2 regions of the Roseibium sp. SCP14 genome follow, and region 1 is predicted to be linked to the other one. Evidence: predicted binding sites of a transcription regulator. Region 1 holds the regulator's gene; the other holds the start of a gene.

Region 1 (10,951 bases):
CAACGGTCTTTTCTCATGATCGGGCTGGTGTTTCTTGGTGTTCTTGTCGGCAGGAGGGGATTAACGCTGCGCAGTGTTGCAATCGCCGGACTGGCTTTGTTGCTTCTGGCACCCGAGCGCCTGTTTTTTCCTGGTTTTCAGATGTCTTTTGCTGCTGTCATCTGTTTGATCGCAGTTTATGAGATTTGGCGAAACCGAGAGCTTTCGATCGGTAGAGGAGTGCCGGCAGAAGCCGGTCCAATTTCTCTGTTGTTGCGAAATGCTTTTCGCTGGAGTGCAGGACTTGTCGTGACAGCGAGTGTTGCAGGTCTGGCAACCGGTATCATCGGGGCGCATCATTTCGGTCAGGTTGCGCCGTTTGGTGTCGTAGGAAACCTACTTGGAATGCCGGTGTTTTCTCTCGTGATCATGCCGCTTGGGGTGTTGGCGCTGGTGCTGATGCCGCTTGGTCTCGCATCGTTCCCGTTGACGGTCATGTCGATGGGCATCTCCTGGCTGTTGAAAATCGCCGAATTTACCGCGCAGCTGGATGCCGGTGCCGGCGCGGTTGGAAAGTTGAGCGCACCGGCGGCTCTGCTGTTTACCTCCTCCTTTTTTGCCGTTCTGCTCTTGCCTGGTCGTCAACGTATTTGGGCGATCATGCCGATGGTTGCCGGTGCGCTGCTTTTAATCTCGCAGCGACCGCCAGATATTCAAATTGCATCCTCCGGAGTTAGAGTGGCTGCACGAGATGAACAGGGGTTCCTTAGATGGACCGGAAGACGGCAGTCATTTGCCACCGATATCTGGTTCGCAAGCGAAGGTGTTGTCAGTTCAGCGATAAAATCGCGCAAGATGAAATCGCCTCAAGTAAGGTGTGATGCGAGTGGCTGCGTCGTACTGGCTTATCCCGCAAGTTCCGAGGGCGATTTAAACACGGCCCTGAACACACCCTTGAAAGTTGCGCTTCCAAGAACTGCAGATGCATTTCGTCTGGATTGCGAACATGCAGACATTGTCGTGTCCGACCTAATCATTCCTGAAACTTGCCGAACTGCGACCTCAATAGGCGGAGCGGTCCGCGAAGAGCGCGGTGCTGTATCCATTTGGTTGTCGAGGGAGAAAATGGCTTACGCAACGCAGACGGACCAACCTGAAGTCGACAGTCAATCAGGCGTGAAAATATCAAAGATCAAATTCGCAGTTTCTGCCAATCCGCGACCTTGGCACATGCCCGGTACCTTTACCCGCGAAAAACTCAAGCAGGTTCAAAGAGAAAACTAGCACACAAGTGTTGCTGCAAGGCGTGATCGCCCCGCGTCTCCGGAAGCCTGCCGTGCATGATGCCTGGCAGGCTCAGTCCTGATCAGTATTGCCGGAACAAGGCGACCAGCCGGCCCTGCACGCGAACGCGGCCTGGTCCAAAGATCCTGGTTTCGTAAGCTGGGTTCGCTGCTTCGAGAGCTATGGAGGCACCTTTCTTGCGCAAGCGCTTCAAAGTTGCTTCCTCATCATCCACGAGCGCAACGACAATGTCACCGCTATCGGCGCTGTCTGTCCGGCGGATCAGCACCGTGTCACCGTCCAGAATGCCGGCCTCGATCATGGAGTCGCCCCGCACTTCCAAGGCGTAATGTTCACCTTTGCCGAGTAGCTCCTGCGGAACGGTGATGGAGTGGCTGTGGGTCTGGATAGCCTCGATCGGCACACCTGCCGCAATTCGCCCCATGACCGGAATTTCCGCACCGGCTGTTTCAACAACCGGTGCCGGAGGAGGCGCCTCCTGCTTGCCCAGTGAGCCTTCGATCACTTCAGGTGAGAAGCTGCCTCGTGGACGCGGGGAGCTGAGGCCGGGAGCGATCGAGTCGGGCAGGCGGACAACTTCCATTGCGCGTGCGCGGTTCGGAAGGCGACGGATGAAGCCTCGTTCCTCGAGTGCCGTAATCAGGCGATGAATGCCGGACTTGGATCGAAGGTCCAAGGCATCTTTCATTTCGTCGAATGAAGGTGGGACACCTGTTTCCTTCAGTCTTTCATGAATGAACATGAGCAGTTCATACTGCTTGCGCGTGAGCATATCGGCTTCCCCTGACCGCGAGAATCAAGTGGTACAAATCAAGAACACACTACCTGTTCCTATTGTGTTCTGCAAGGGTAAATGTTCTCTTACTGTTCCTTTGGGCGTGGAAATCAGCGGCTCCGCTACCTGATTGCGAGCGTCGAATGCTAGCGTGAAGACACGGTAGTTTGAGAAGTCAGCAACAGTTCGCATGTCACCAAAGTTGGAGCGCCCCCGGGTTTGACCATGCCTTCATACAGCTGTCCGGTCAGGTCAACGCATCGTACGGGTAACATCAGTTTCTGGTCTTGTCTCCGACCGGCCCCGGACCTAATGAGGATTTCTGAAATCAGACCCGGCATCATCCGGCCATCGGTAAATTCCGCTCCGGCGAAGCTGCCAAGACCATGAACCTCGTAGGTCGGCCCGGAAAATCGATCTGCCAGAGCCGCTACGCCCTGGTGGAAGTCTTCAAAAGGGGCTAGCGTGGCGATGACCGCGTTGTGGTTTTGGTTTGATGGGTTGGGTTGATCCTGTTTCACGCGGAAAAGTGTGAACTCGGTTTCCGGATCAGGTTCCGACACGAAACGCGCTCCAGTCAGTCCAAATCCCTTCGACTGTGCCAATCCGTTCAAGACGAGTGTCTCGGGCAACAGATGCCCAAGCCTCGCCTTTCCGTCCTCATGCCAATAAGCGTGGATATGGGCAAACCAGGTTCCGTCCCGCCATCCCAGAATAGCAACAGCTTCCTCTAGGGTCGCTCCACCTGATGAATGAGTATCGCTGTACCAGGCGGCGTGGCGATCATCGATTGCCCTGTCCGGCATGACATAATCGAAGGAGCGCAAGTTCAGACCACTGAGATCAAGAACAGCCGAGCCATAACCTTCCCGATCTGCCCAGTTGCCCAAAGCCGCAAGCAACCACTGCCCATCCGATAACTCGAGACTTATGGGGTCGGCGTGGCAGGTGGCATGGGGGCGGCGGTCTTCAGCCAGGGGGCCGGGATGCCGGATGTCCGAGCGGTTTCGTGGAGCCGGTCGTCTCACAGGAGGCCTTTCTCTTCCAAGTGTTCCCTCACAATTTTCTTCGTGATCTTGCCATACGCGCTGGTCGGCATTTGCTCGATGAAGAGATAGCGGGCAGGCATCTTGTACTTGGCGACCTTTCCGGAGAGGAAGTCAGCAAGATGGGCGTCTTCCGGTGCTGTTCCCGTCTCTGCGACGCACACGGCGAGACCGACTTCACCCCATTTGCGATCCGGAATTCCAATGATCGCGACTTCGGAAATGTCGGGATGGGTCAGAAGAACCTCCTCGATTTCCTTCGGGTACACGTTGGAGCCTCCGGATATGTACATGTCGGATGCGCGCCCGGTGAGGTAGAGATATCGCTGTTCGTCCATGTGGCCGATATCTCCCGTACGGAACCAGCCATTGCGGAAGGATTTTACATTGGCACCATCATCTTCAAGGTAACCGGCGCAAACCGCGGGGCCCACTACGCAGACTTCTCCGGTTTCGTGCGGTCCAAGGATGTTTCCGGCCTCGTCCTGGATGCTGATCTCAATGCCCGTTCGTTCTGTGCCACAGGTTCCAACTCGGGTTTCAGTGTCTTCAAGCGAATGATCCTGTGTTCGCAGCACCGTGATGTTGCCGGTCACTTCACCCAATCCATAGTATTGAACCAGCACCTGTCCAAGCTTCTCCAGCGCGCGTTTCTGATCCTCGCGATACATAGGTGCACCTGCATAAATGACATGCCGCAGGCTGGAATGGTCGAAGTGGTCGATAGAGGTATCCTCGACAAGCCGTTTGACGATTGTCGGCACGGTGAACAAGTTGCTGACCTTGTGCCTTTCGATCAGTTCGAAGGCAGCCTTTGGGTCAAATCCGCCTTGCGGCATCAAAACATGAGCGGTGCCGCTGGAAAGTTGCGCAATGAGTTGCAAGCCGGCGCCGTGGGAGAGCGGAGCTATGACAAGGGAAGCATCTTGCTCTGTCGTGCCGGGAAGAAGATCGGCCATATAATTCACGGTGACAAAGCCGATCTGACCATGGGTAAGGACGACAGCCTTGGGTCGTCCAGTGGAACCCGATGTGAAGAACAGCCAGCACGGATCGTTGTAATTGACCGGGGTGTTGGCAAAGTTTGAGCCCGCAAACCTTGAAATCAGGTGTTCATAGGACGTTCCATAGGAGCTATCTCCTACAGTGATGATACCCTTCAGATCCGGCTGCGCTTCCTGAACTGCTTCTGCTTGCAGCTCGAATTCTGCGTCGCACAGGAACACTTTCGCCCTGGCTTTTTGAGCTGCATAGGCGGTTTCGCCTGGAGCCTGGCGGAAATTACAGGGAACCCATATGGCTCCCAACCGAAATGAGGCGAGCATGATCTCGGCCATCTGGTTGGAATTCTGAGCTTGAACTAGCAGTGAGTCGCCCTTGGATACTCCAAAGTCTGATTGAAGAGCGGAAGCAAGTGCACTGACACGCGCATCGAGATCAGCCCAGCTCCAGGTGTTGTTTTCCCAGATAATTGCCGGTCTCGACGGCCAACGCGTTGCGTTTTTCGTCAAGAAATGTGCCAGATTGGCGACACGGTTGGAACAGCGCTCCATCATTCGCCCGGGTCCTCCCTAAATTTTTAGTTGATGGGACGTTAGGACGGACCCGGCTGATTTGACAAGCAGGGTGTGGAGCACGTTCACTCCATATTTGATGCTGGCCGCGTGCAAAATGCACCTGGCTGCTCGACGTTTCTTGGGTGGGAAAATATTGATGACAGAGAATACAATTACCGATTGGGATGATGCATACGCAAACGCTGCCTATATTCCAGGCGCTGGAGACTACGCTTCACGTTGGGAGGAGGATGCCAGAGCATTCAGAAACGCGTGGGGTGCGAAAGAACTCGATATTGCCTATGGAGTTGGTGAGCGCGAGAAGCTGGACATCTTTCGTCCTGAAGGGACAGCAAAAGGGTTGGTCGTTTTCGTTCACGGGGGGTATTGGCTTCGTTTCGACAAGTCCTATTGGTCTCACTTCGCACAGGGAGCTCTGACTGACGGTTGGGCGGTTTGTTTGCCAAGTTATGATTTGGCGCCTCATGTTCGAATTGCCGACATTACTCAACAGATCGGCTCAGCCATCAACCTGGCGGCGAGCCGTGTCGAGGGGCCTGTGAGATTGAGCGGCCACTCAGCCGGAGGCCATCTCGTTACGCGAATGGTAAGCGACGACAGCCCGCTGAATGCAGACACATTGCAGAGGGTCGTAAAGGTTGTTTCCATCAGTGGACTGCATGACCTTCGCCCGCTGTGCAAGACCCAGATGAACGACGCTTTCAAGATGAGTGAAGAAGACGCAGCATCCGAAAGCGCAGCGTTGATGGACCCTGTCGGCGAATGCCCGGTGGTTGCCTGGGTCGGTGGTCAGGAACGTCCTGAATTTCTGCGACAGTCCAGATTGTTATCGGAAGTCTGGCAAAACGCGTCCTACCATGAAGATGCGGGGCTGCACCACTTCGACGTCATTGACGGCCTGAAGGATCAAAAGAGCGCTCTTTGTTCCACCTTGTTGCAAAACTGAGCCAGGGAAAAATTGCCCGCGCAGAACTTTGTCGCATGTGAAACTCTGAGTGTAATAGTGACCACAAAGAGGTGGGTGATATGCGTCAGGGAGCGCATAGGCAGCGCTCCCTTCCTGGTTTTTCCCTTCAACCGGCTTTTGGTGCAGCAAATGGCTTTGCAAATGGAGAAGTCGCAGCGAAACGTGGCCGCTCAACAAAAGTCAGATCAGGTCGCGCTGGGCGAGATTGCGCATTAAATGACTGACGCCGAAGGTCCACTCCCGGCATTCTGTCGATAGCTTCACCGTGTTTCGCAGATACCCGAAACCGGGTGCAGATATCGTGACGATGTCTCCAATTTTATGGGTGAAACCTTCACCTTGAACCTCCCGGTCCTGTGTCGGTGCAAAAAGGGTCCCCAGAAACAGAACGAGACCATCGGGATACTGGTGGTGCCGCCCGATTGTCTGCCGGACAAGATCTTCCGGATCCCGGCTAATCTCCTTCATCGAGGAATGGCCTTTCAGCACAAATCCATCAAGGCCCTGAACTTCGAGGTCCAATTCCGCCGAGCGGGCGTCATCGAGCGAGAATGTCGCGTCGAACAGGCGTATCATCGGACCGATGGAGCAGGAAGCGTTGTTGTCCTTTGCCTTTGAAAGCAGTAGCGCCGACCTGCCTTCGACGTCACGCAGATTGACGTCGTTGCCAAGGGTTGCACCCACGATTGTTCCCTTCGACGAAACAGCCAGAACAACTTCGGGTTCGGGATTGTTCCAGTTCGAAATCGGATGCAGGCCAACTTCTGCTCCGGGACCGACCGAGGACAGAACCTGCGCCTTGGAGAAGACCTCGGCATCGGGGCCTATTCCGACTTCAAGATACTGGCTCCACAAGCCTTCAGCGATGAGCGCGTCCTTCACCTTCGCCGCTTCATCCGAACCTGCCTTGACATTGCGGAGGCTCTTTCCGATGGCTGCGCCGACCCGGGATCTGATGTCGTCTGCCTTTTGCGGGTCGCCGGCTGCTTGTTCCTCAATCACCCTTTCAACCATGGAGCTTGCAAATGTCACGCCGCAGGCTTTTACCGATTGGAGGTCGCAAGGAGCCAGGAAATGGACCTTTGACGGGTTTCCGGGGGATACTTCAGCGATCTCAGCGAGAGAGCCGAGAATTTCTCCATCAACCGAGCCGACATAAGCGGCCGGGTCGTCCATTTCACAAATGTCCCGCACCGTCGGCGCTGCCTTGGAAGTAATGTCGATGACATTTCCTTCCCGTATTGTGACAACAGACGGTCCTGACATTTCCGGCCTCCAAACACGGCCAAGAAAAGTACCTTCGAGATCGCTGGAATTGATGAAGCTCATGATTTCGTCCCGGTGATATTAGCTTCCCCTGACTTAACGTATTCTAATTTGTCCTACAACTGGACAAATGCTTCTATGTAGTCGGCGCGGCTGATTTGACGGTTGCCATTGATCGCAAGGCAGCATTCAGCAGATCAATGATGAAATCCGGGTCCTGAACCAGTGTCTTGTTTGATTGTGTTGAAAAGCACCAGCTAGGTGTTCCGGCGATTGAAATGCGCGAGACAGGAGTGACACGTATCTGCCGGCCAACGCACCCCTTTTTTGGGTTTAGAGGTCCTGGACAGGTTCTGTCGTCCGGCTTGACCTGATTGGGTGAAGAGATAAGTCGCGTAACGCTAACACTTCAGAAATCTGTTGCTCGTCCTGTCGAAGTTGAAGTGGCAATCTTTTCTGCGACAAGCTTGTTTTGCATCAGCATATCTCGCATGCACCGGCGGGCAAGTTCGGCATCGCCGGATAAGATCGCTTCGGCGACTTCCAGGTGGCATTGGCGTGAAACCTGTTCATCCGGAACTCTTTTCCGATCCGCTGAATAGGAAAAGATCAGCACCGCATAAATAAGGTTTTGCAACTGGGAGAGCATGAGATTGCCACTGGCCTGAAGGATCGTAGAGTGAAAGGCGTAGTCAGCACCGATCATTTCGGGCTCGCTGTTGTCCGGATGAATGCTTTTTGCAGCGGCTAAAATCGTTTCTCGCTGCTCTTCAGTGGCGTTCTGGGCTGCAAGGGCAGCTGCTTCAGGCTCAAAGATGAAACGCAGGTGCGTCGCCTCGGAGTAGATCCTTGCAGTCAGGGGACTGTCAGGATCGTGCCAGCGGATGACATCCGGGTCGAGGAGGTTCCAGTCGTCGAAATGGCAAACTCGTGAACCATATCGCCGGGCGGTTCGGACAAGTCCCTTTCCGCATAGGACCTTGATAGCTTCACGGACGACCGTGCGCGATACACCAAGCGCGTCAACCAGCTCATCTTCCTTGGGCAGGATTGCGCCCATCTTGTAATAACCGCGGGCAATGCGCTGTCCCAGATGCTCCACTGTGTCCTTCACGGCACCCGTTGGCAGAGACGTCAGGACCTTGTCCGGTAGCTCGAAGGAAAATGGGTGTGCTTTGCTCATTCCGCGTGCTCAGGTGATTGGGAACAATCGCCCTATATCTGAACGCATGCCCCCAGGGGAATCTCCTTTCCCGTTTTACAGTGTATTCATTGTGAAAACTAGAATTGAGAAGACCCGCCGATCGCCCGAGATTGTGGCTGCCTGGGTTGCTGGCATTAGCCTTCCAGCGCGTAGAGCCTTTGTGCGAGTTTGCGTACACCGGTGTTGCTGAAGTGTTTGATGCTGGCTGGCGGTACCATGTAGACAACGCCTGCTGCCAACCCGTTTCGCCAACGTAGCTGGACTTCCGCTACTGTTCTTGGAACGGCGTCGAAGACATAGAATTCCTCCGGGAGATCGGTGTCTTCGTTCAACACCAGCCTGACGCCGCCCTCGGACATGTCCCGTATTGTACAATCACAGATGAATTCGTTGTCGAGGCTGGCGAGTTTGGCCGGACGCAATCTCGTTCGCTGACGGGGATGAAGGCGTCTTTGAATGGCTTTCGTCAGGGACTCTTTTTTTGCGTTCAGGAAATTGAGCATGGTGGTTCCTCAGCGACTTTGTATCGGCGGCAACTGCCTTTGGGGCGGCAGTGGAGGGACAAGTTCTTGGGGGCTGGAAGGGCGCGGACGATACGACGGATCACCGAGAGTCATCGGCTTGTGGGTTACGCCGGACTGGCCGTTTCGGCACATCCTGTATGCAAGGTCATACATACCCTGCCATCCTCCTGGATAGTTTCCGATCGAATCCAGCACTGAAAGAGCTCCGCCCGCCAGTGCTCCCCGACGGGCTCCGCCTGGACCTCTCCAGCCGCCGCCTATGACAGCGCCGCGCATTGCGCCATCGACAATCGTCAGATCGGAAGGGTCGCCGGTGGTATGGGCGTCCGCGTAGGCGCGGGCATAACTCTCACAGTCTATGGGGAGCCCACCTGAAGAGGCGGATGAAATTGTCGAGATCGCCGACAGTGACACGAAAACCAGCCTTGCAGCTGATCGATGGGTCTTTCCGGAACAGAGTTTTGACTTTGCCGGGATTTGAAAACGGCCATGCGTCAGCCAATCCATCCGGTTCCTCTTCTTCACAAGCAGTTTCGGTCCAGAACGGGGTGATCCCGTGTCAACAATGCATGCACAGTGAAGGTTGCGTGAAGCTTGTGGTGTTGGCGTTCAGGGGGGGGCACGCGCGGAACAGCCTCGGGCAAGGTTGCCTGCTTACCAAGTGGATGACCTGAACTGATAGGAGGTTCTCGATGGAGCCGGTGTTCCTGACCAAACTTGTTTCTCATAACAATGACTGGCTGTCCGTGCGCCAGGCAACGATTGCCGAAAACATTGCCAACGCGAACACTCCCGGGTTTCGCGCAAAGGACCTCGAGCCGTTCACGTCCGTCGTCAGCAAAACGCAACTTGCGATGACCGCAACGCATGACAGTCATCTCGGACAACTGATGGAAGTCTCACGAACTTCCGATGTCGAAAAGGCGGACAGCTGGACAGTGAACCATTCAGGCAACTCGGTCAGCCTTGAACAGGAAATGGTCAAAGCAGGTGAGGTCGCGCGCGATCATGCCTTGAACGCCAGTATCGCGAAGTCCTTTCATCGCATGTACCTCGCCGCCGTGAAGCCATAAGGAAAATTCTCATGTCAGATCCGCTTGCAGCAACGCTTCAGATATCCGGTTCGGGTTTGAGGGCACAATCCGAACGGCTTCGGGTCGTTTCGGAGAACCTGGCCAATGCACGGTCGACCGGCGAAACCTCGGGCGATGACCCTTACCGCCGGAAAACGATTACCTTCGAAAGTGAATTCAACAGGGCTACGCAGGCCAACCTCGTGTCCGTGAAAGGGGTTGGCGCCGACAAGGCACCCTTCACTGTTGAATATGATCCAGGACACCCGGCCGCGGACGAGAATGGCTACGTAAAGATGCCGAACGTCAACACGCTGCTGGAACTCGCGGATATGCGCGAGACCAATCGCTCCTATGAAGCCAACCTGAAAGTCATGACGCAGGCCCGTGAGATGGTTATGCGCCACATCGACCTGCTGAGGAACTGATCATGATCAATGAAATTGCCGCTCTTACATCATCGACAGACGGTGTTCTGAAAACATCGTCCACGACAAGATATTCCGTTGGCACCCCGAACCTTGGCGGAACGGAAAATGTAGCTGAAAGCAGCTTCAGCGATGCGATAGCGCAGGTATCGCAAGGCGCAATCGACAAGATCAAGCAAGGCGAGGCCACCGCCATATCAGGTGTTGATGGTCAGGCGTCGGTTCAGCAGGTGGTTGAAGCGGTGATGGCCGCTGAATCGACCCTGCAGACAGCTATCGCCATTCGCGACAAGGTGGTGTCCGCCTACCAGGAAGTCAGCCGCATGTCGATCTGATCCGTGATTCCGGATCTGCCGGATAATCCGGCTCAGTTTTAGGAGAGTACCTGATGAAAGCCCTAGCTATCGCCGCGACCGGCATGAGCGCTCAGCAGCTGAACGTTGAAGTCGTTGCCAACAATATTGCGAATATGAACACAACGTCGTTCAAGCGTTCTCAGGCAGAGTTTTCCGACCTTCTTTATCAGGCGGAAAGACTTCAGGGAGTTCCGAACAGAGGTGGTGAAGATCCGGTTCCTGAAGGTGCGCAACTCGGCCTTGGTGTAAAGACAGCCGGAATTCGCAAGCTTCATGCTCAAGGGTCGTTGACGAACACCGGGAACCAGTTTGATGTTGCTCTGGACGGGCGTGGGTGGTTCGAGATTACCGGACCGGATGACGAAACCCTCTACACCCGTGCGGGTTCCTTCAACAAGAATGCGGATGGCAGACTTGTCACCATCGACGGTTACCCGGTTGAACCGGCCAT
Region 2 (10,951 bases), on a different contig from region 1:
TAATCCGGTGTGCCGAATCCGCGTTGCCACAGGTAAAGAAAAAGGGGGTCAGCCTCGTAGGCCTTTCCCTTGTTCTGTCTGTCTTCTTCTGAAGTCCTGGCCTTTTGCGCTGCAGCTTCCGCCGTCGCCAGAGCCGTTGCAGCCGCTTCGCGCTGGGCAAGATAGGAGTTGTCGTTCTCCAGTCGGCCGTCCACGGCTTCCATCAGTTCATCCATCTGATTTTCAGCGGTGTCGCGGGCCGTATCCAGATCTAGGCGTTTTTTCTGCAGCTGATTTCGCTCGCTTTCGCATTCGCGCAGCTGGTCCGACAGAACCTTGTAGTCGTCGCTTCGCTTGTCCAGGAGGCGTCTTGCTTCTCTGGCGGCGCTGTCCAGCCTCGTATTCAAGGTTCCGGCTGCGTCGGTATCAAGCCGGAACCGTGCCAGATCGCGATAGGCTTCGCTCTGCCGTTCCTGCAGGTCGGTCAGGGCCCGGGTCGCACGTTCGATGCGTTTGCCGAGATCCGCTTCCTCACGGCGCAGGTCCGCAAGCGATTGCTCAATGGTTCCAAGGGTCTGGCGGCCTGTCAGCATGCGCTAGCCTCCGATGTCGCGGACGGGTGCATCATTCCTACCATTTCGTGATCGCTCCATCCTGAACACCGCTACGCCACTTGATGTCCAATTCTCCGCGGCGCTTTTGACCCAGGGTACCCTTCTGCACAATGCCGTCTTCCATCTTGTCCCGGCGAACCGCGTTATAGATGGTTTCGCTGACCCGCTGGCCCCATTTGTCGACGACTTCGGCGGTGCTGTTTTCCTCGGAGACGATACTGCGCCTCAAAATGTTTCCATCCGGATCGATTGCCTCGACGACAATATAGTAGTTTTCAGTATCGGGATTGGCTTCAGGTATCCTGGTGATTCCTGTTGGAACACCTTCGCGGGAAATGATTTTCACCTCGAAGACTTCCTGAAGTCCCGCTGCCAGTTCGCGAAGGTCTGTCTCGGCCTTGAAGGCGGCGGCGTTGTTGCTGTCCTTGAGCGCAAGGCTGCCGTCATCGGCAATGCTTTGCGCCGTTGCCATGATGTCCGTGTTTTCGGTCAGGTTGCCGATACGGTCCACCAGCTCGGTGTAGGTCGCGGGCAAGGACTGCAGGCGGGCCAGCAGCTCTTCCTCCGCACGCTGTTTTGGCAGCGAAACCAGAAAATACCACGCAGCGACGGCGATCACGAGAACCGCGAGAGCTCCGGCGAGCCATTTCGACCAGATGCTGCGGGAAATGTAGACCATCGCAAGCGTGCGCTGGAAACCGGCCGACGGCGGAGAATAGACAAACCGGTCGCGCTTGAGATCCTCAACGCCGGCCTTGAGAATGTGGTCGGGCATCTCAATACCCTGGGCGGCATAAACTTCGCGCAGTCGCTTGACCATGGCGGCGTCGCGCTCGTCTGCCTTCAGTTCCCGTGCGACCTGGCCTTCTTCGTGACGCAGCGTGTCGACCACGTCCATCGCCATCATGAGGTCGTTCAAAGGGGCGTCGGATTTGCTTGCCATCTATGCCGTCTTCTTGAATTGGACCGGCCGGGTCATCCGACCGGCCCGTTTGTTCCCAGCCGATTAAAGTCCCTGGCCCTGCGCCGTCAACTTTGCAAGCCGCCGTTTTCCGTCTTCCACCGCGTTGCGGATTTCTTCCGAGTTCCTGGTCGACATGTCACGCATTTCGGTAATGATTTCGCGGGACTGAACCTGGAAATTCACAACGGAGTCGACGAGCTTCTTGACCGATGCTGCCGCGACCGTCGGGCCGTAACCTGCCTTGAGAGCCTCTTTCTGCACCGCGTCTCCGATTTCAGCCAACGTTTCGAGGCTTTTGTTGATGCCTTCTTTCATGGCGTTCAGCGTTTCGGTGGATTCGTGCAAGCCTTGCAGACCTGTGAATGACGCGTTCAAGGCCGTCAGGACGGATTCGTTGGTCGAGAAGAAGCTGACGGATTGGGCATAAACCCTTTCCTTGGCGTTTGTGGTCTGAACCAGGCGCGCCATGATGACTTCCGAGGTGTTGTAACCGACGGTCAGGTTGTCGGAGAGGTCCTTTGCAATCTGGTAGCGCTTTTCCTCGTCCTGCATTGCGCGCAGCTTTTCGTCGCGCGCAAGCTCCAGGCGAGCCTTCTGGGCCGGGTCGTCGCCGGCATAGGTTTCCACTTCGCTTGAGGCGCTTTCCAAAGATTTCTTGGCCCCGGCCAGCCTTTCCGTTGCAATATTCAGGATCTCAAGAGCCGTCACTTCGGCTTGTTTCAAGGCTCCGCGGAAGTCCCGGTAAGCTTCCAGAATGGTCTGTTCGCGCTCAATCTGATCCTTGGTTGCGCGTGCAACATCCTTGTAAGTGTCGCGAATGTCCTTGAAACGGTCAGAGATCGTGCCGCGGCGCATGTCCCGCCATTTGTTGGAGAGGTTCTCGGTGAATGAGATCTTGCCGTCAGCCAACTGGTCAACCAGCGTCTTGGCATCGTCGCGGATGGAGTTGAAGGCGTCTGTGATTTCCTCGTAGCGCTGACCAATGTCCATCTGCTGGACCTGAGAACGGACAACTTCATTGAAGTTCGACGCCTGACCAAGTGTGCGCGTGATGATCAGGACCTTGTCGGGGGACAGGTCGGAAATCTGCTCCAGCAAGGCGTTGATCGGGGCGTCGGTTTCCGTTTCCGGGGCGATGCCAATGTCGCGGAGCGTTGTCAAAGCACGGTCCAGGTATTGCAGCGGTGAGAAGCCGCCTGCCGAGCTAGAGGAATTTTCGGAAGTTTCAGGTGTTGCCGCGTCTGTCATGTCTGACTTCCTCCTGAATGGCTGGCAGCAACTAAAGCAAAAGGCTGCCGGGAATAGGTTATTTCGTTTCGTCAGTTAGGGCAGGCGTATGCCGCGATGTCAATGGGTTACAGCGTCTTCGAAATGACATCCGACAAGAGGACTGAGGTGGATGTTACCCCCGGCACAAGCCTTAGGTGCTGAATGCGACAGAAGTGTATCGCCGGAAGGAATAGATTATGGTGATGCAGGAAAAATGGGGAGCCGGACGCTCGTCATATGAGAATTGGAAGCAGCCGTGGCGGAAAGAACAATTTCGGCAATAAGCCATCAATGAATTGCAAAGCACAAGCCGGAGCAAACGGGTCCGGCTTGTGGTTTCGCGAATGATCAGACAAGTTCGGCAGCGATCCGAGCCGCCAGCCGTGCATTGTTGCGCACGAGAGCGATATTCGTGTCGAGGCTTCTGCCTTTTGTCAGGTCGAGAATGGCTCCAAGTACGAATGGGGTAACGTCTTTGCCTTTGATACCTTCTGCATCCGCTTTCCGAATGGCTTCATCAATGTATCCGGTCATTTCGTTACGCGGAATCTGATCAGCTTCCGGTACGGGATTGGCAATCAGAACGCCGCCGTGATCGGGGAAATTTCGACGCATCTTCAGAAGAGATCCGATTTCTTCCGCCGAATTCATGGAGTAGGGAGCCGCCAGGCCACTTTCCCGGGACCAGAATGCAGGCAATTCCTGCGTTCCGAAGGCGATGACCGGCACGCCTTTGGTTTCCAGGACTTCCAGAGTTTTCGGAATATCGAGAAGCGCCTTTGCGCCTGCAGAGACAACGCAAACAGGCGTACGACCGAGTTCGTCAAGATCTGCAGAAACATCGAATGTTTCTTCAGCGCCCTTATGAACACCGCCAATGCCGCCGGTTGCGAATATCTGGATTCCGGCAAGATGCGCCGCCATCATGGTGGCCGCGACCGTTGTCGCGCCGTAGCGCCCGGTCGCGAGCGCGAATGTCAGGTCGGCGCGGGAGCATTTCATCACGTCTTCCGCCTGGGCAAGCCGGTCAAGATCAGCATCCGACAGGCCCACCATGATCTTGCCGTCCATCAGCGCAATGGTTGCAGGCACCGCACCTTCGGCGCGGATATCGGATTCGACCTGGCGCGCGGTTTCGACATTGCGGGGGAAGGGCATGCCATGAGTGATGATTGTGGATTCAAGCGCAACGACGGGTTTACCTTCAGCAAGCGCCTGGCGGACTTCGTCGTTGCAAACGATCAGATCCTTCATCGCGGAGGTGTTGGCGGGTGTGTTCACGTGTGAGCCTTTCTCTAGAGGCTGTCCTGTAGCTCAATGCCCGGACCGGATTTCGTGTTGTTATAAGTTCCCGGGAAGAGCACGCCAAGGTGCATATTTGTCCAACGGGTCAAAAATTTTCGATGGCATCCCAGGACAGGTCTTGTGCCAGAGCGCCGGTGTTCTGCAGCGTCATGGCTGCGGCGGACAATCCGTAAGGGACTGCTTCTTTCAGGGGAATTCCCTTTGCGAGAGCGGCAATCGTGCCGGCGGTCAGCGCATCTCCGGCACCGGTGACATCGACAACATCAACCGCCGGAGGAGAAAAGCGTGTGAGGGTACCGGTTTCGGAAAGAAGGACATCATCGCTTCCGCTCGTCAAAACCATGCTTTTCAAACCCATGTGGTGCAAGGCCTCGACGAGCTTTTCAGCAGCCGATTCCTCTGGCAGCCCCGTCAAGGCAATGGCTTCACCGCGGTTGAGCATGAGGCAGTCCAGCTTGTTCAGCACGGCTTTCAGACAGGGAGCCTTGGCGTTCGAAACGGCATTGGCAATGAGCCTGCCTTTGCCGATCGCATCGGTTACCCGATGAAGCATGGCTTCGGGCAGATTTGCATCCAGAAACCAGATCGTCCCGTGTGGCAGACTGGACTTCAATTCCTCGATACTCTTGTCGAACAAGCCTGGAGGCGCTTCGGAAAGAATTTTGTCATCGACGCAGGCCGCCGCCAGTTCCCCGTCCGGATTGTGCAAGGCCAGATACTGCCCGGTTGAAAACCCTTTTCTGACCACATGTGACAGCTTCACCCCTTCGGCTGCCAATTTCGTGATCAGGGTATGAGCCGGTCCATCCTCGCCAAGAACGCCGACAAGGCCGGTGTCCACACCCAGCTTGACGAGTGCTCTGGCAATGTTGGTTGCAACACCACCGGGTTTGGAGCTGTGACGGGCTGGAGTGGACGTCTCGGGCCGGATCGGCGAGCTCGCATGCGCGATCGTGTCGAAGTGAAGCGCTCCAATGGAAATGACGCGGCTCTCGGTTGAAGGAGACACTTTTCAGAACTTTCCCGTAGTCAGGCCGGGAAACCGGCTCTGAAGATTTATGAAGAGGCGGGCTAGCAGATCGTGAAGCTCGCGGCAACCGGTGTGGATGAAAGCTGAATGATTCTGTCTGTACGTAGAATCACGAGTTGTTCTCCTTTTTTGCTGACGTAGCGGTAACTTGTCGCGCCTCAGGCGGAACATATTGGAAACAAAAGCGCATTTTCATTTTAATACCAATCGGTTTTGCCGACTTGTCAAATGAGAACAAAATGTGTACAAACGCTTTCATTGAAACAACGCGTCCGTCGTGGAATAAGGAGCGTGAGCATGTCACAAAGTACACTTCGACTCGTAGAAAGCAGCCAGATGGATAAGACAAAAGCGCTGGACGCGGCGCTCAGCCAGATTGAACGTGCCTTCGGTAAAGGCTCCATCATGAAGATGGGACAAGGCCAGGCCGTTGAGGTGCAAGCCGTTTCCACAGGATCGCTCGGTCTTGATATTGCGCTTGGGATCGGCGGCCTGCCAAAGGGCCGGATCGTTGAGATTTACGGTCCTGAATCTTCGGGTAAGACCACGCTCGCGCTTCACACGGTTGCCGAAGCTCAGAAGACTGGCGGTATCTGTGCCTTTGTTGATGCCGAGCACGCCCTCGATCCGATTTATGCACGTAAGCTGGGTGTCGACATCGACAATTTGCTGATTTCCCAGCCAGATGCTGGTGAACAGGCACTCGAAATTGCAGACACGCTGGTCCGGTCCGGGGCGATCGACGTGCTGGTGATCGACTCGGTGGCCGCACTGACACCGAAAGCCGAACTTGAAGGCGAGATGGGCGACAGCCTGCCGGGAATGCAGGCTCGTTTGATGAGTCAGGCGCTGCGCAAACTGACGGCCTCCATTTCCAAGTCGAACTGCATGGTGATCTTCATCAACCAGATTCGCATGAAGATCGGTGTGATGTTCGGTTCTCCGGAAACCACGACCGGTGGTAACGCCCTGAAATTCTACGCGTCCGTGCGCCTCGATATTCGCCGTATCGGTGCGATCAAGGATAAGGATGAAGTGGTTGGCAACCAGACACGCGTCAAGGTGGTCAAGAACAAGCTCGCGCCTCCTTTCCGTCAGGTCGAGTTCGATATTGTCTATGGCGAAGGCGTCTCCAAGACCGGTGAACTGATCGACCTTGGCGTCAAGGGCAACATTGTTGAAAAATCCGGTGCCTGGTTCTCCTATAACAGCCAGCGTCTCGGTCAGGGGCGTGAGAATTCCAAGCAATTCCTGAAAGACAATCCGGAAATCGCCGATGAGATTGAATTGGCGATCCGTCAGAATGCCGGTCTGATTGCAGAAGCAATTATCGATCCGGAAGGCGGGGCGGAAGACGCGGATTAAGCGTCGGAAACCTTACCGCTTCCAACAGGCTCCGGACGCATGTCCGGCCTTCCAAGGCCTTCCCTTGATTTGCAGGGGAAGGCTTTTCTTATTGGTGCCAGAAAGAGGCAACGGCCGATCTTGCCGAATTTCTGCCGGTTTCCTTGATATTGCAGGTGTGCAACCGCTGGACAGGGTTTGAGCTCAAAGTTAAAAGGCTGTTCCGGCACGGATCCATTGAGCGATCCGAAGCCCTTAAAGAATTTCAACAGGCCCTGCTTTCCGGGCCCGGACCGATGCGAGACCCGAATGACCGGCGTAAATGAAATCCGTTCCGCGTTTCTGGACTACTTTGACAAGAACGACCACGAGGTTGTGGAGTCCGGACCGCTGGTGCCGCGCAACGATCCAACGCTGATGTTTGCAAACGCGGGCATGAACCAGTTCAAGAATGTCTTTACCGGCCTGGAAAAGCGCGACTACTCCCGTGCAGTGACATCGCAGAAATGCGTTCGCGCCGGTGGCAAGCACAACGACCTGGACAATGTCGGCTATACCGCCCGGCACCACACGTTCTTTGAAATGCTCGGGAATTTTTCCTTTGGCGACTATTTCAAGGACCGGGCGATCGAACTCGCCTGGAACCTGATCACCAAGGAATTTGGCCTCCCAAAGGACAAACTTCTGGTGACGGTTTACTCCGAAGACGATCAGGCTTTCGACCTTTGGAAGAAAATCGGCGGACTGAGCGAAGACAAGATCATTCGCATTCCGACCTCGGACAATTTCTGGTCAATGGGCGACACAGGCCCTTGCGGTCCGTGTTCTGAAATCTTCTACGATCATGGCGACCACATCTGGGGTGGCCCTCCAGGCTCTGCGGAAGAAGACGGCGACCGTTTCATCGAGATCTGGAATCTCGTCTTCATGCAGTATGAGCAGACTGCGGAGGAGCGCCTCAACCTGCCGCGGCCGTCCATCGACACCGGCATGGGGATCGAGCGTATTGCCGCCGTGATGCAGGGCGTTCACAACAACTACGAAATCGATCTCTTCAAGGCCCTGATTTCGACTTCCGAACATGCGACCGGCGTCGAGGCGCAGGGCGCTGCGCTTGGCAGTCACCGCGTGATTGCCGATCACCTGCGTTCCACCAGTTTCCTGATTGCCGATGGGGTTCTGCCGTCCAACGAGGGCAGGGGCTACGTCCTGCGCCGGATAATGAGGCGCGGCATGAGGCATGCGCATCTTCTTGGCGCCAGCGAGCCGCTGATGCACAAGCTCGTTCCTGCGCTTGTGCGTGAGATGGGCCGTGCCTATCCGGAATTGGTTCGGGCAGAAGACCTGATCACTGAAACCCTGAAGCTGGAAGAAACCCGCTTCCGCAAGACCCTTGAGCGTGGTCTCGGTCTGCTCGACAGCGCAACCGAAGACCTCACTGCCGGCGGACAGCTGGACGGTGAGACCGCCTTCAAGCTTTATGATACTTACGGCTTCCCGCTTGATCTGACGCAGGATGCGCTTCGTGCCCGGGACATCTCTGTCGACACCGATGGCTTCGACGCGGCAATGGAGCGGCAGAAGGCAGAAGCGCGTGCGGCATGGTCCGGTTCCGGTGGTGCTGCGACCGAAGCTGTCTGGTTTGCCTTGAAGGAAAAGCACGGTGCAACCGACTTCCTCGGCTATGAGACCGAGGTTGCCGAAGGTGAAGTTGTCGCCCTAGCGTCGGACGACAAGGAAATCGACAAGCTGTCAGCTGGTGAAAGTGGGTATGTCATCCTCAATCAGACCCCGTTTTACGGCGAAAGCGGCGGTCAGGTCGGTGATACCGGCCTCATGCTGGGTGCCGATCTGAAGATCAAAGTCACCAATACGCAGAAAAAAGCCGACGGTCTTTTCGTTCACAGTGTCACGGTCGAGGAAGGTGAACTGGTTCCGGGGCTGGCCCTTGAACTGCAGGTCGATCATGACCGGCGGAGTTCCGTCCGCTCCAACCACTCGGCGACCCACCTTGTCCACGAGGCCCTGCGTGAGGTGCTCGGAACGCATGTGGCACAGAAAGGGTCCCTGGTGACGCCGGAACGCCTGCGTTTCGACTTTTCCCATCCCAAGCCGATGAGTGACGAGGAGCTGGCAGTCGTTGAGACATACGCCAACGAAATCGTCCTGCAGAACGCCCCGGTCGAAACACGATTGATGGCTGTTGACGATGCGATCGAAGCCGGTGCCATGGCACTCTTCGGCGAGAAATACGGTGATGAAGTCCGCGTGGTTTCCATGGGCACCGCATTGCACGGCCCGAAGGAAGGCAAACCGTATTCGGCGGAACTTTGTGGTGGTACTCACGTTCGGCGCACTGGCGATATCGGCCTTGTGACTTTGGTGTCTGAAGGCGCTGTCGCGGCCGGGGTTCGCCGTATCGAGGCTCTGACCGGTGCCGAGGCTCGGTCTTACCTGGATGCGCAGGACAAGCGCATGCGTGAGATCGCCGGGCTTCTCAAGATCGGTGCCGATGATGTGCCGGCACGCGTCGCGCAGCTCGTTGAAGAACGCCGCAGGCTTGAAAAAGAACTGGCGGATGCCAAGAAAAAACTCGCCATGGGTGGCGGCGGCAATGGCGGGGCGCCCGTCAAGGACGCCGGAGCCTTCAAACTGATGGCACGCACTGTGGAGGGCATCAATCCGAAGGATCTGAAAGGCATGGCGGATGAGGCCAAGGCCCAGCTCGGCTCCGGCGTGATTGTGCTGATCAATGTTGCCGACGATGGCAAGGCCGCGATTGTTACCGCCGTCACGAAGGATCTGACCGAAAAGGTCAACGCAGTCGATCTGGTTCGTATCGGATCGGAAGCGCTCGGCGGGCGTGGCGGCGGCGGCCGCCCTGACATGGCTCAGGCCGGCGGACCGGACGGCTCCAAGGCGGACACCGCCATTGCGGCCATCGAGACCCACTTGACCGGCTTGTAGGTTCGGCGGCGATCCAGGTCGGATTTTCAAAAAGGGCGGGGCAACGAGACCTCGCCCTTTCAATTGAGGCCTACCGGTTGCCAAGAATGGGGCCGATTATTTCTATCTTGTTGGTCCAGACATAACCCGAGAAGTTGTCCGGAACCGATTGAAGCTGATCAAGGCTGTCAATGCCTCCGGATCCGCTGGGCGGACCTGCCAGAACAATTTCGGTGTCGTGGTCGTTCATTCTTTTCAGGAACCTGTTTGGCCATCCCCAAAGCCAGGGCGCATAGTTGGATGGCACCAGGATCTGGCGGCCGCGGCAGGTCTCTGGAACATAGCCGGACCAACCAATCGCGAGATATTCCCTGAGGCAGGTCTTGGTGTCCGCCTTCGTGAAATTGCGCATGCCCGGAACCAGACTTCCCATCTGCCGAGTCGGTGCTTCGCCGCCATAGACGCCCCAGATACGCGGCCTCCAGTCAGGATGTGCAAGAAGCAGCTTTTCCAGCTGATCAGCCTCCCGAACATCCTTGCTTTTGAAATTGATCAGAAACTGCCCATGAGGAAATGCCGCGAGAACTTCCTTCAGAGAGGGAATCCCGTTGTTCGATTTGCCTCGAAACGGAAAGGTCTTGCCGCCATCGGCGGTATATCCGTAACCAATGTCGACTGTCTTCAGGTCGTTCAGGCTGTGATTGCGGGTCACTCCGGTCTCATTGGTTCTGCAATCAAGGGTCCAGTCGTGAAAAACGGCAAATTGCCCGTCTGTCGTGGGATGGATATCAATCTCGACAATATCGGCGCCTGCTGAAAAGGCGGCTGCCATCGACGGAAGGGTGTTTTCCAGAAAGGCATGTTCAGGAGGATAGATGCGTGACGCCGTGCAGGTGTCGCGATCAAGCCCCGTGCGATCATAGGTCTGGTGAACACCGCGATGGGAGATGATCTTCAGATCACCGCCTTGCAGAGACGGGGCGAGCCAGGAGGCATTGACGAGGTAAAGAACCATCGCCATTGCCAGAAAGAACAGAAGCAGTCGTTTCATTGCTGAGCTAGACAGATTTTCCAGTGTGAAAACTTCGAGAGCCTGAGGGCGAACTGTGGCTGTGCCGTGGCCCATAGAAGGAATAGTTGCGATTTGTGCTTCTTGCACCCCTCTGGCCATGCTGAACTCTTCAGTCCAATCTCAGTTGCCGGGCGCAGGAAAATTCCGCTTGGTCAAATTCAGCTGTTGCCAAGGGTCACGTTTGCGTAAAAGGAGTGTTGTCTTGAAACGCGAGTCGGCTCATGGTCCTGCCGGTATTGGAAGGGTGGGTTGAAAGGAGCGGACACGTGGAGCTGATATTGTCAGTGCCTGCCGTGTTGCTGTGCCTTTCCACAGTCTATGTTTTCTTTCTCCTTGTTGTCAGCGCTGCGCTCCGGTCGAATTTTCAGTCGACCTATCTCAGATTTTGGGCGTTCACATTCTGGGCTCCGGCTGTCGGTGGCGTTTTG

What was found. The regulator LexA, encoded in region 1, represses DNA repair genes until DNA is damaged. The targets are predictions, from matches to a motif close to TGTTCNNNNTGTGTTCNG.
Region 2: a site for LexA is predicted at 5,325-5,342, ahead of recA (recombinase RecA). Genes of this name have one in related genera too.

The regions. Positions count from the first base shown of each region.
Region 1 covers NZ_JBDZYH010000003.1:419,975-430,925, forward strand. Annotated here, with positions in the region: gene ABLQ08_RS14545 (ComEC/Rec2 family competence protein) at 1-1,263, shown strand, start outside; gene lexA (transcriptional repressor LexA) at 1,346-2,056, opposite strand; gene ABLQ08_RS14555 (hypothetical protein) at 2,206-3,087, opposite strand; gene ABLQ08_RS14560 (acyl-CoA synthetase) at 3,084-4,661, opposite strand; gene ABLQ08_RS14565 (alpha/beta hydrolase) at 4,819-5,628, shown strand; gene ABLQ08_RS14570 (fumarylacetoacetate hydrolase family protein) at 5,830-6,978, opposite strand; gene ABLQ08_RS14575 (FadR/GntR family transcriptional regulator) at 7,325-8,098, opposite strand; gene ABLQ08_RS14580 (PilZ domain-containing protein) at 8,254-8,622, opposite strand; gene ABLQ08_RS14585 (hypothetical protein) at 8,632-9,150, opposite strand; gene flgB (flagellar basal body rod protein FlgB) at 9,336-9,716, shown strand; gene flgC (flagellar basal body rod protein FlgC) at 9,728-10,144, shown strand; gene ABLQ08_RS14600 (flagellar hook-basal body complex protein FliE) at 10,147-10,479, shown strand; gene flgG (flagellar basal-body rod protein FlgG) at 10,533-10,951, shown strand, end outside.
Region 2 covers NZ_JBDZYH010000004.1:392,239-403,189, forward strand. Annotated here, with positions in the region: gene ABLQ08_RS18810 (hypothetical protein) at 1-572, opposite strand, end outside; gene ABLQ08_RS18815 (DUF6384 family protein) at 610-1,536, opposite strand; gene ABLQ08_RS18820 (cell surface protein) at 1,600-2,805, opposite strand; gene ABLQ08_RS18825 (pseudouridine-5'-phosphate glycosidase) at 3,175-4,080, opposite strand; gene ABLQ08_RS18830 (PfkB family carbohydrate kinase) at 4,217-5,140, opposite strand; gene recA (recombinase RecA) at 5,459-6,526, shown strand; gene alaS (alanine--tRNA ligase) at 6,815-9,472, shown strand; gene ABLQ08_RS18845 (glycerophosphodiester phosphodiesterase family protein) at 9,543-10,502, opposite strand; gene ABLQ08_RS18850 (GGDEF domain-containing protein) at 10,790-10,951, shown strand, end outside.